2 regions of the Pseudoalteromonas sp. AOP31-A2-14 genome follow, and region 1 is predicted to be linked to the other one. Evidence: predicted binding sites of a transcription regulator. Region 1 holds the regulator's gene; the other holds the start of a gene.
What was found. The regulator sigma-54, encoded in region 1, starts transcription at its own class of promoters, with help from an activator protein. The targets are predictions, from matches to a motif close to GTTGGCACGNNNNTNGNNT.
Positions count from the first base shown of each region.

Region 2: the regulator sigma-54 is predicted to act here: its motif matches at 3,587-3,605, upstream of ACT3S9_RS00885 (YggN family protein).

Region 1 covers NZ_JBQSXI010000001.1:457,129-463,299, reverse strand. The annotation lists gene lptC (LPS export ABC transporter periplasmic protein LptC) at 1-414, shown strand, start outside; gene lptA (lipopolysaccharide transport periplasmic protein LptA) at 404-928, shown strand; gene lptB (LPS export ABC transporter ATP-binding protein) at 925-1,650, shown strand; gene ACT3S9_RS02120 (RNA polymerase factor sigma-54) at 1,712-3,205, shown strand; gene hpf (ribosome hibernation promoting factor) at 3,234-3,521, shown strand; gene ACT3S9_RS02110 (PTS sugar transporter subunit IIA) at 3,526-3,975, shown strand; gene rapZ (RNase adapter RapZ) at 3,988-4,833, shown strand; gene ACT3S9_RS02100 (HPr family phosphocarrier protein) at 4,855-5,127, shown strand; gene mgtE (magnesium transporter) at 5,246-6,171, shown strand, end outside.
Region 2 covers NZ_JBQSXI010000001.1:197,834-204,004, forward strand. The annotation lists gene istA (IS21 family transposase) at 1-1,273, shown strand, start outside; gene istB (IS21-like element helper ATPase IstB) at 1,288-2,043, shown strand; gene ACT3S9_RS00885 (YggN family protein) at 2,732-3,538, opposite strand; gene ACT3S9_RS00890 (PA3496 family putative envelope integrity protein) at 3,937-4,125, shown strand; gene ACT3S9_RS00895 (IS1 family transposase) at 4,185-4,886, opposite strand; gene ACT3S9_RS00900 (glutathione peroxidase) at 4,974-5,462, opposite strand; gene ACT3S9_RS00905 (LysR family transcriptional regulator) at 5,546-6,171, opposite strand, start outside.

The DNA of each region.
Region 1 (6,171 bases):
CTTAAGCAAACAGCTTATGATGAACAAGGTAAAATAAGCCATAAAGTCACAGCGACAAAAATGGAGCTTTACCGAAAGCTTGGCTTTACTTACTTTGAACAGCCTATATTTACAATATATAACGAGCAACAGACTTGGCGAATAAACGCTAAAGAAGCCACGTTATACGAAAACAACACCCTTATTTTAGACGGTGATGTTGTGGCTAAAAATTTAACTAGTAATGCTATGATTGAAAATATTAACGCCGACAACATTGAAGTAAATATCGAAGCACAAACCATGCGTTCAGCGCAGCCGGTAGAATTAATCGGTCCGAATTTAAAGATCACTGGCCGCGGCCTCGAAGCCGATTTAAAAGCCGAAGTGATAGAACTTATCAACCATACGCGAACCATATATTATGACCAATAAACTAACTAAAATACTATTACCAAGCCTATTCATCGCTTTTTCAACAATCGCAGCCACGCCGCCTGCAGATCAAGTATCAATTAGTGCCGATAAGCAGCAAGCACAACTTAAAGAAAATGTGGGGATTTTTGAAAAAAATGTCGAAGTAATTCATGGTAATCGTCATATTACAGCCGATCGCCTTGAGGTTCATAAACGCGGCGATTTAGGCGAAAATAAACAATTGTTAATCGCAACAGGCAAGCCTGCCTACTTTGAAGAAAAGCAAACCGATGGCACTGTAATGAGCGCCAGCGCCAATGAAGTACGTTACGACGTAGCAAAACGCTTTTTGACCCTAGTTGGTGATGCTAAAGTGACTCAGGCAGGACAAGAAATTAATGCTAAAAGCATCACCTACGATATGCAGCAACAGCTTATTAGCGCCGAAAAAGATGAAAACTCTGACGACCGAGTACACACCATTTTAGTGCCTATAAACAGCAAAAAAGATAACGAAAAAGGCCAACCATGAGCACTTTAAAAGCAGAATTTTTAGCAAAAAGCTATAAAGGCCGCGAAGTCGTAAAAAATGTCGGTCTTGAAGTCAGTGCAGGTAGTATTGTTGGCTTACTTGGCCCAAATGGTGCGGGTAAAACCACCACTTTTTATATGATTGTTGGTTTAGTTCCAAGTGATAAAGGGCGTATTACTATTGATGAGCAAGACATAACGCTACTACCAATGCACAGCCGCGCACGCTTAGGAATTGGCTATTTACCACAAGAATCATCAATTTTTCGTAAACTCACCGTTTACCAAAATTTAATGGCAATTTTAGAAACTCGTAAAGAACTAAAAAAGACTGAACGCGAAGAGGTACTAAATGAATTACTTGACGAACTAAGTATTCAACACATTCGTGATAGCCAAGGCATGGCATTGTCTGGTGGTGAACGCCGCCGGGTAGAAATAGCTCGCGCATTAGCAGCCAATCCTAAATTTATTCTTTTAGATGAGCCTTTTGCTGGTGTTGACCCTATTTCAGTGTTAGATATAAAGAAGATTATTGAACACCTTAAAAACCGAGGTATAGGCGTACTTATTACTGATCACAATGTACGAGAAACCCTTGATGTTTGTGAAAAAGCCTACATTGTTTCTCATGGGGAGCTAATTGCATCTGGCACTCCTGAAAACGTATTAAATAATAAAACAGTGCGCGATGTTTACCTAGGTGAACAGTTTAGACTCTAAATCGACTAGCATCTGCTAGTATTAATTATGACAACATTTTAAAAAGGATTGTTAGAGATACATGAGGCAATCATTACAGCTGCGCATGGGCCAGCAACTTACAATGACACCACAGCTGCAACAAGCGATACGCCTGCTGCAACTTAGTACATTGGATCTCCAGCAAGAAATACAAGAAGCGCTAGATAGCAACCCATTACTTGAGGTTGAAGAACAAAATTTTAGTGACGAAAATGCTGGTAAAAATGAACAAAAGCAAGATACAGATGATGTCACGGTTAGCGCTTCGCCAGACGAAACCTCAAGCGAATACGAACAAGAAAGCTCAGAAGCATTAACTAAAGAAACCGTGAGTGACGAAATGGCAATGGACGTTACGTGGGATGAGTACATGAGTGCAGCCCCTAATTCGTCATCAGGGCCAATGCCTGAAGATGAATCTATTTATCAAGGTGCATCAACAGAAACACTGCACGAATATTTAATGTGGCAACTACAGTTAACGCCATTTAGTCCCACTGATGAGGCGATCGCTTTAGCTATTGTTGAAGGCATCGATGAATCAGGTATTTTAACCGTTAGTTGTGAAGACTTATTAGAAAGCTTGAATCAAGGCGGCGAAGAAGAAATAGAACTTGATGAAATACAAGCTGTGTTAAAGAGAATTCAACTTTTTGACCCAATCGGCATCGGCGCACGCAGCTTACCTGAATGCCTATGTATTCAACTAAATCAATTTGATCCCGCAACCCCTTGGATTAGCGAGACAAAAAAGGTTCTAACTGATCATATCGATTTATTAGCCAGTCGTGATTACCGTACTTTAATGAAAAAGACTAAGCTTAAAGAAGACGAGCTTAAAGAGGTTATGACGCTCATTCACAGTCTCAATCCCAAGCCGGCTGATACCATTGTGCGTGAAGAATCTGAGTACGTTATTCCTGATGTGTCAGTGAAGAAAATAAAAGGCCGCTGGATAGTTGAGCTTAACCCCGACAGCATGCCAAAAATTCGTGTAAACAGCCAGTATGCGGCAATGTCTCGCTCTGTTAAATCAAGCAGTGACAGCCAGTTCATTCGCTCTCATCTGCAAGAAGCCAAATGGTTTATTAAAAGCTTAGAAAGCCGTAACGATACTTTATTAAAAGTAACTAACTGCATTGTGCAGCAACAACAAGGTTTTTTTGAACATGGACCCGAAGCTATGCGCCCAATGGTTTTAAATGATGTAGCTGAAATGGTGGAAATGCATGAGTCAACAATTTCGCGAGTAACTACGCAAAAATATATGCATACTCCACGCGGTATTTTTGAGTTGAAATACTTTTTTTCAAGTCATGTAAGCACCGAAAATGGGGGGGAATGCTCATCAACAGCTATTCGTGCTCTGATCAAAAAGCTAGTCAGCGCAGAAAACTCAGCGAAACCGTTGAGTGATAGCAAAATAGCAGATATATTGGCAGAGCAAGGAATAAAAGTGGCTAGACGCACCATTGCAAAATACCGCGAGTCGCTTGCTATTCCACCATCGAACCAAAGAAAAAGTTTGATTTAAGGCGTTAACACACAGAAGGAAAATGCTTATGCAATTAAATTTAACGGGTCGCCATGTAGATATTACTGATTCATTAAGAGACTATGTAAATAGTAAATTTGCGAAGCTAGAAAGGCACTTTGATCATATAAACAATGTGCATGTCATTCTTGATGTAGTAAAACTAAAGCAAAAAGCAGAAGCCACTTTACATGTCAGTGGCGCGGAGTTGTTCGCTTCGACACAGCACCAAGACATGTACGCCGCGATTGACGGACTTATAAATAAACTAGACCGCCAAGTAATCAAACACAAAGAGAAGATTGCTCGACATTAATCCTATGAAATTAAGCTCACTTACTTGTCAGGACTGCAGTAAAGCTGCGGTCCTTTTTAATAGCAAAAAACGCATTATTGAATTCATAAGCCAGCTAGCCCACGAGCAGTTACCGCATTTAGTCCAGCAAGATATACTTAATGCGCTGTTGACTCGCGAAAAGTTGGGGAGTACAGGTATAGGTAAAGGTATTGCTATTCCTCATGGCCGAATGAATGGTATTGATAGTCCTTTAGCGCTTGTGCTAGTGAGTAAATCACCCATTAATTTTGATGCTATCGATAATCGCCCTGTTGATATATTTGTCGCACTCATCGTCCCTGACGGTGATAGTGAGCTGCACTTAAAGACGCTAGCCGCCATTGCTGATAAACTAAACAATAAAGAGTTTTGCAAACAATTACGTAGCGCAAAAACGGACCAAGATTTATTTAATGTAATTGATGCACAATAAAGGAGACTAGTAATGGAGTTAATTATCGTCAGCGGCCGCTCAGGCTCAGGGAAGTCCGTTGCGCTACGAGTATTAGAAGACTTAGACTATTACTGCGTAGATAATATTCCAGTTAACCTATTACCGTCTCTAGTACGAAGTGTATCAGACAATTACGACAAAATAGCTGTTAGCATCGACGTTAGAAACCTGCCTAAAGAACAAAAAGAATTTAACGATATACTCGAATACCTACCTGGATTTGCAAAACCAACTTTATTTTATTTAGACAGCGACGAGCAAACACTGATAAAACGTTTTTCTGAGACTCGTCGCCTGCATCCATTATCGATTGACTCTTTACCGCTTGATTTAGCGATAAAACAAGAAAAAATATTGCTGGATGTACTGATCACTCATGCTGATTTTATTATTGATACCACCGATTTAAGTGTCCACCAGCTGGCTGAATCAATTCGTGAAAAAATTCTCGGCAAAAAAGACAAAAAATTAATCATAACTTTTGAATCATTTGGCTTTAAACATGGAATTCCTAAACAAGCTGATTACGTATTTGACGCACGATTTTTACCAAACCCACATTGGGAACTTGAGTTAAAGCCACTGACAGGACTTGATCAACCAGTAAAGGATTATTTAGCAAGTCACAGTATAGTGCAAAAGTTCACCTGGCAAATTCAAACCTTTGTACAAACATGGCTGCCTCATTTAGAGCGTAATAATCGTAGCTATTTAACTATTGCTATTGGTTGCACAGGTGGCCAGCATCGTTCAGTCTATTTAGCGCAAACCATTGGTGAAAGTTTTGCAATGTCTCACTCAAATGTGAAAATTCGCCACCGTGAACAAGAAATATAAATACCAAGGTAGCCACAATTAATGTATGCAGAAGATACTTTTTTAATTAAAAACAAGTTAGGCCTACATGCTCGTGCTGCTAGCGTTCTTGCACAATTAGCAGTGCAATTTGATGCCACCATAACGCTATTTCAAGATGAAAAACAAGCGGCTGGCGACAGTGTCTTAGCACTGATGCTGTTAGAAAGCAGTAAAGGCAAAGAAGTAAAAGTTATTTGTAAAGGCCCTGATGCAAAATCCGCGCTTGCAGCCATCGGACAGTTAATAGCAGAGCGTTTTAACGAGCAAGAATAAGCTTGCGCTTGGTGTCTGTCTTTAAATTGCGGTAAACTAAATACAGTTTTTAGCCAAAACATTGTTAATTATCTGAATTTTTCTATCTTCGTAATAGTTTATTTTTATAAGGACGCCAATGCCCGATACTTTTGAACAGGATTATCCACTACAACAACTAAAACAGGTGACTCAGTCACTCAATAGTGGGCAGTTTGTTCAAGTCAGGCGTATGTTAGCAAAAACGGCCCCGTGCGATACCGCGCTATTACTAGAGTCATCTCCGCATAAAATCCGTAGTTTACTATGGCAACTGGTCGACCCTGATGTGCAAGGTGATGTACTCGAAGAGCTTTCTGAAGATGTGCGCTTGGGTATTATTGCGCAAATGGAACCTGAGCATATAGCTGCTGCCACTGAAGACATGAGCGATGATGACTTCGGCGAAGTATTACGTAGCCTGCCCGATACAGTTTATCAAAATGTGGTTGGCGCCATGGACAGCCAAGATAGAGAACGTGCTACCCAAGCACTTTCTTATCAAGAGCGCTCAGCCGGGGCATTAATGAACACCGATACGGTGACTATTCGCCCTGATGTTACTATTGATGTAGTCCTTCGCTATCTGCGCTTACGCGGCGAGCTACCTGAAGGCACCGACGATTTATACGTAGTTGATAAGCATAACTGTTTTTTGGGCGCAATGCCGCTAAGCGTACTATTAACTAACTCTCCGGATAAAGTCATTCGTGATTTGATGGATGAAGACTGTGAGTCAATTGCCATCTCTATGGATGAGAGTGACGTTGCGCAGCTGTTTGAACGCCATAACTGGATTTCAGCCCCTGTTGTTGATGATAACGCACAATTACTTGGTCGTATTACTATCGATGATATCGTTGATGTTATTCGTGAAGATGCTGAACATAGCTTATTGAGCTTAGCCGGCCTTGATGACGAAGAGGATACCTTTGCTCCCGTATTAAAAAGCTCCCAAAAGCGCTCTATTTGGCTTGGTGTGAATTTATTGACGGCGTTAACAGCTGCTTTTGTCGCCAGCTTTTT
Region 2 (6,171 bases), 260 kb from region 1:
ATTAACGGGCAAAGGCGTCACCAAGAACTTACTCTGGGAAGAATATACTCAGCAATATCCGAATCGTTGTTACAGCTATTCTCAGTTCTGCGATCGCTATATGACCTGGCTTAAAAAGCAAAAACGTTCGATGCGACAAGTGCATAAAGCAGGAGAAAAACTCTTTGTCGATTATGCGGGTCAAACGATGCCCATTGTTTGTAATGCGACGGGTGAAGTGAAGTTCGCCCAGATATTCGTGGCGGTGATGGGCGCATCAAATTATACATTTTGTGAAGCAACCTGGAGCCAAAGTCTACCCGACTGGATCGGCAGTCACGTGCGAGCATTTGAATTTATCGGCGGTATACCTGACATGGTTATCCCCGATAATTTACGCAGTGGTGTCAGTAAAGCGTGTCGCTACGACCCTGATGTTAACCCGAGTTATCAGCAATTGGCCGCGCATTATGGCACCGTGATTGTGCCTGCTCGTCCCAGAAAACCACAAGATAAAGCCAAGGCCGAAGTGGGCGTGCAAATCATTGAACGCTGGATACTCGCCAAGTTACGACACCAAACCTTTTTCTCATTAGCTGAGCTAAACCATTGCATCAAAGCCTTACTGCTTGAGGTCAATAATAAGCCCTTTAAGCAACTGAGTGGGACACGACAATCATGGTTCGAGTCAATCGACAAACCCGCCCTCGCGCCCATGCCCAAACTAGCTTATCAATTCACGGATATTAAACACGTCAAAGTGAATATTGATTATCACGTTCAGTATGATAACCATCTTTACTCGGTACCCCATCACTTGGTGGGTGAAAAGCTTGAACTTCATGCCAAAGACAACTTGATTGAGGTTTATTTCAAGCATAAACGCATCACCAGTCACCCGAGAAAATATCATCCGGGCATGACCACCACATCCGAGCACATGCCTGTAAAGCATGAGAAGCATCATAAATGGTCACCAGGGCGTTTAATGAATTGGGCGAAAGATATTGGAGATGACGTTTTGCTCTGGGTGAAAGCACAATTGGCACAGAAACAACATGAAGAACAAGCGTATCGTGTGTGCTTAGGCTTACTCAACCTATCAAGAAGCTATCCCGCCGATCGGCTCAATAACGCCTGTGCGATAGCCAATCAATACAGTTTATATCGGTTAAAACATATCAAAGACATACTCAGTAGCAACCAAGATAAATTGCCGCGAACGCAAGAAGAGCCGTCGACGTTATTGCCACAATCCCATGAAAATATCCGTGGTCCTAAAAGCTTCCATTAAGGTAAGGAAATTCTATGTTAGAACAAACGATAACTCAGCTTCGTCAACTCAAACTCAGTGGTATGGCCAACGCCTTAGTGAGCCAAATGGAACAACCAAGTACTTATGAAGGGTTGTCCTTCGATGAGCGACTACAACTGCTAGCAGACAGTGAAGCCCAAGACCGAGAGAGCCGAAAACAACAACGCTTACTTAAAGCGGCAAAACTTAAATTAGCCGCTAACGCCAGAGACATAGATTATCATCACCCGCGAGGTCTCAATCAATCGATGATGGCATCGCTACTGCAATGTGATTGGCTGAATAAATCACAAAACTTACTCATCACAGGCCCTTGCGGTAGCGGTAAAACCTATATCACTTGTGCGCTTGCGCATACAGGATGCATGAAAGGCTACAGCGTTAAATATTACCGACTCTCAAGGTTGATGCTTGCGCTGACACAAGCCAAAGCAGATGGCACTTACAGTCGAATGTTACAGTCACTCGCTAAGATCGACTTACTCGTTTTAGATGATTGGGGGCTTGAGCCACTTAAAGCGGCACAACGAAATGACTTAATGGAGATCATGGATGATAGGCACGGCAGTTCATCAACCGCCATCATCAGTCAATTACCCACCGAAGAATGGCATCAATCCATCGGCGATAATACCTTAGCCGATGCCATTTTAGATCGACTAATGCACAATGCTCATCGGATAAAATTAAAGGGGGAGTCTATGAGAAAAATTCAATCTAAAATTGACCATCGTGAACACTTAGGTTAAAAATGTCATGAACCCAATGCGTGGAATTTAAGTGTTCACGATAAAACCGGAATCGGTGTTCACCATCACCGGAATACGCAAATGTGATAGAGACCATTGCTGAGCTTTGGTAATTTGCGTCCAATAAAGTAATTTAAGCCAAAATTGCAAAGTGCCAGTAAGCCATGATCGTGAACTGAATTATGCATCGGTAACTTTTTACTTAATACCAATATCCAGGTTAGTACAATTGCTATATAACGCTGCGCTTTTCATACGTTGTGCCTTTAACCGTTGAGTTTAGAATCCTAGCTATCGTGTTGATTGGATTATAGCGGGTAAATTTGCAGCTCAAGTACGACGTTAAAAGTGTGCTTTGAATTGTTCGGCGCCGTGTATTAATCCGTGGACCTTGTATGAATTTATTGCCAGTGGTGAGTATGACCGTTATTTAGGCTGATTTAGGCCCAGAGTACGGTACAGTAAAACTTTTTCATTTAGCACTTTTTGTGGGTATAAGTATTACGCTAGGGGTTATTTTCTGTGGGAAAGAAGTACCGTAGTTGCTTTAGAATAAGCTTTGGCTTGCCATGGGGTGAGAGCGTTTAGAGGTGGTTTTTTATACTTTGGCAGAATTAACTCAGCAAGCTAAAAGTAAAAAAGCAGCAAGTGGAATTAAGCCATTTGCTGCAAAAGGGATATCAAAACTTTACTGTTTAGAGGTGTTTTGCTTGTAGCTAAACAATGAGTAGCTTTTTAACTCAGGAAGCAGCGTTACAAGTTGCTGCTCTTGCTCTGCAATAACCGAAAAGTTACTGCATAACGTATCTGCGCGTTTTTCTAAACGTTTAGCCTGCTGCTCTACTTTGGTTTCTATTGCTGTGCCCATGTTTTCCATGCGTTGTTCAAAGCTTTTCATGTCGCCACCTGAGTCCATCATTTGTGAGCCTACCGCCATTAAAATACTACCCATGGACTGGCTGATTGCAGATTCAACCGCAGCTGATATTTGCTCTTCAAAATCTGATTCAAAGTTTTCACCAAATTTTTGAAAGCTTTGCTGGCCCATCACAAAATCATCTTGCTGGTAAAAAGTATCGTTTACTTCAGTTTCAATATCAGCCATTAACTTGTCGATACTATCAAGCTCTTCAATATTAAATGCTTGAGCGACTTCATTAATTGCAACACCTGCAATTTTTACGCTTTCTAGGGCTATATCAGCAACTTCGGGTAATTGGCTACGCAGGCTTTGCGAGTAATCGTTGATTGCTTGGCGCTGCTCACTATTAAGTGTAATACTTTGATCATCGATATAAAGTTGGTTGTCATTAACAATTTTCATGGTGTGATTATCACTGGTGAAGATCTCTAACTCGTTAGGCTTAATACGCACGTCATTATGAAACTCAACGTCGCACTGCTCACCATTAAAAGAAATATTATTATCATGATCGTTATGCGCCATTACAGAAGTCGTAATGAGTAATGAGCTAATTAACAGTAACTTTTTCATGTTATTTTCCATCTTATTTGAAATAATAATTCGTTATTATGTAGTTATTATCAAGCTTAATGCCAATTGTATTTTGTATTTATAAACAAGGAGTTAACGTTTTACGATGAACTTTATGTAAAGCCTTTTATTAAAAATAAACTAATAGTTAGTCAATTTGACTAATAAATCCTGGGTAATAAAATTTTTTTATCGTTTCGATAAAAAAGTCTCACTTTCTAAAATTCAAATTTAGCGCTATTTATTCACATTAATGACATAGAAGCTATTTAAGGTAGCAATATGGCTTTATTTTAATGCGCCTTCATAGTCTGGATAGCCGCATTAAATTTATTTAATCTACCAGCTTTTGTCGCAATGAGCGTTTGGTTGGTTTCAAGCATTTTATGGAGTGGGTTGTGAGTAAGACATTTAGTTACGATGCGCTAGATGATGATTTTGTTGAAGACGAGTACGAAATGGTCGGGCGCAATCAACATGACAAGAAAAAGCAAAAAGTGAAAAAAAAGTTGGAAGACTACCTGGAGCAAAAACGCTTGCGTAAAAGTATAGGTGATGATGACTTTGATGAGTACTTAAACGACTAAAAGTAAAGAGGCCTAATGCCTCTTTATTGTTTGGTGGTGTTCTAAAAAGTATGCTGGCATCAGACGTAGCCATAATTGATGTAAAAGAACACCAAATCAAACACTTTAAAATGATTATCAAGCTTTTTTGAGAAGCAACAAGTCTTTCTAACCGCTCGTCTTAATCGGTGTCTAAGGCGACAGTTATTACCCTCTATACCTATGGTATGCTGTTTGCCAACCTGTTTGTGATCACCTTTAAAGGCGGTTTTAAAGCTATCCCAGTTGTCCATACTGATAGAGCCATAGCTTACTTTAAGTTGCTTTAAACGTGCTCTTAGCTTCTTAGCTGTTTTTAAGTCACGTTTGCCCCAGACATAAGCGACAATCTCATTAGTAGCACGGTCATAAGCGTAGATGAGCCAGACTTTACGCTTCTTGCGATACACGTAAGTCCAGAACTCATCAACCTCTAAGCGTTCATAGTAGCGCTTCTTAGGCGCGATCTTATAAACAGATGAGCCTATGGTGCCCAATACTTTACCGATACTGACTGAGGCTATAATAGCTATGTCTCTAACACCGCAACCTCTCACCGTCATTAGCCGTATGATGTCTTCTATTTTAGAGTGACAGCCCTTATAAGTTAAGGCATGGTCACCAATGAATTGACGTTTGCAGTCCTTGCATTGGTAGTTCTGCTTGCCATAGCTTTTTATGCCGTTTTTCTTTAAACTGGGACTGTGACAGTCGGGGCAGCTGATATCTATTTGTGTCTTCATAACCTCAAATATATCATCTTGCTTTGGCTGTCACCCTCCTTTATTTCTTCAGCATACTTTCTGACACACCACCTATTGTTTTAATGCTTACGACTTATTTTTAAGCGCCTTAACAATCGCACTTTCAATTTGCTGTGGCTTGGTAAAAGGCACAAAACGCTGAATTGCCTGGCCATCTGAACCAATTAAAAACTTGGTGAAATTCCATTTTATTTTGCGAGTAAATAGCCCCGGAAGTTGTGACTTCAAATGGCGAAAAATTGCGTGAGCATGCTCGCCGTTTACATCAACCTTATTCATCACCGTAAAATCTACACCATAGTTAATTAAACAGCCTTTAGCTATTTCATCTGCATTACCGGGCTCTTGCTTACCAAATTGGTTACAAGGAAAAGCCAGCACCACTAAACCCAGCTCAGCATATTTTTTATGTAGTGTTTGTAGCCCTTCATATTGCTTAGTAAAGCCGCACTCACTGGCGGTATTGACTATTAATACGACTTTATTTTTTAGATCGCTAAATTCGTAGGGTTGGCCTTGCAAGGTCATCGTTGAAAGTTGATAAAAGTCATTCATGTTGGCTCAATAATTATTATTGTTATTTGCGTCAATATTAACTTGAGTACTGAGTTATGCAAAGCCGAACTTTTAATAATCCCTTACATTTCACTGCTAAAACTTTTTAGTAAATACTCTATCAGTAGCCTAACCCGATACGGCATTAAGTCTTTACGCGGGTAAACCAACCATGAGGCGTTATCAGTTACTTGAAATTCTTCTAAAATAGTAAGTAGCTGGCCAGTTGCTACATATTCATCAACAATATCAGCTGCTAAGTGAGCAATACCAAGCCCTGCTAAAGTGGCGCCTAGCAGTGCTCTAGGGTGGCTGCTACGCCAGTTACCCGTTACTTTTACTTCTTGCACCTCGTTATTTACATTAAAGCGCCAGCGGTTACCCATGGCAATTAGGCAATTATGTTGCTGTAGTTGTATTGGCTGTGTGGGAGTTGAGTTATGTTTTAAATAAGTAGGGCTGGCCACTAAGGTCATAAAACGTGGACAAAGGGGGCGAGCAATTAAATTAGAGTCTTGCATGCGGCCAAAGCGAATGGCTAAATCAAAACCCTCTTCGACTAAATCAACATTGCGGTTGTTAAAGTCAATTTCAATTTCTACTTCAGGGTAGTCTGTAACAAATTCGGCTATTTTAGGCGCTACCTGTGCAGCCATAAATTCACCAGCACCTGAAATACGAATAAGCCCTTTAGGTTTTCTTTGCTCAC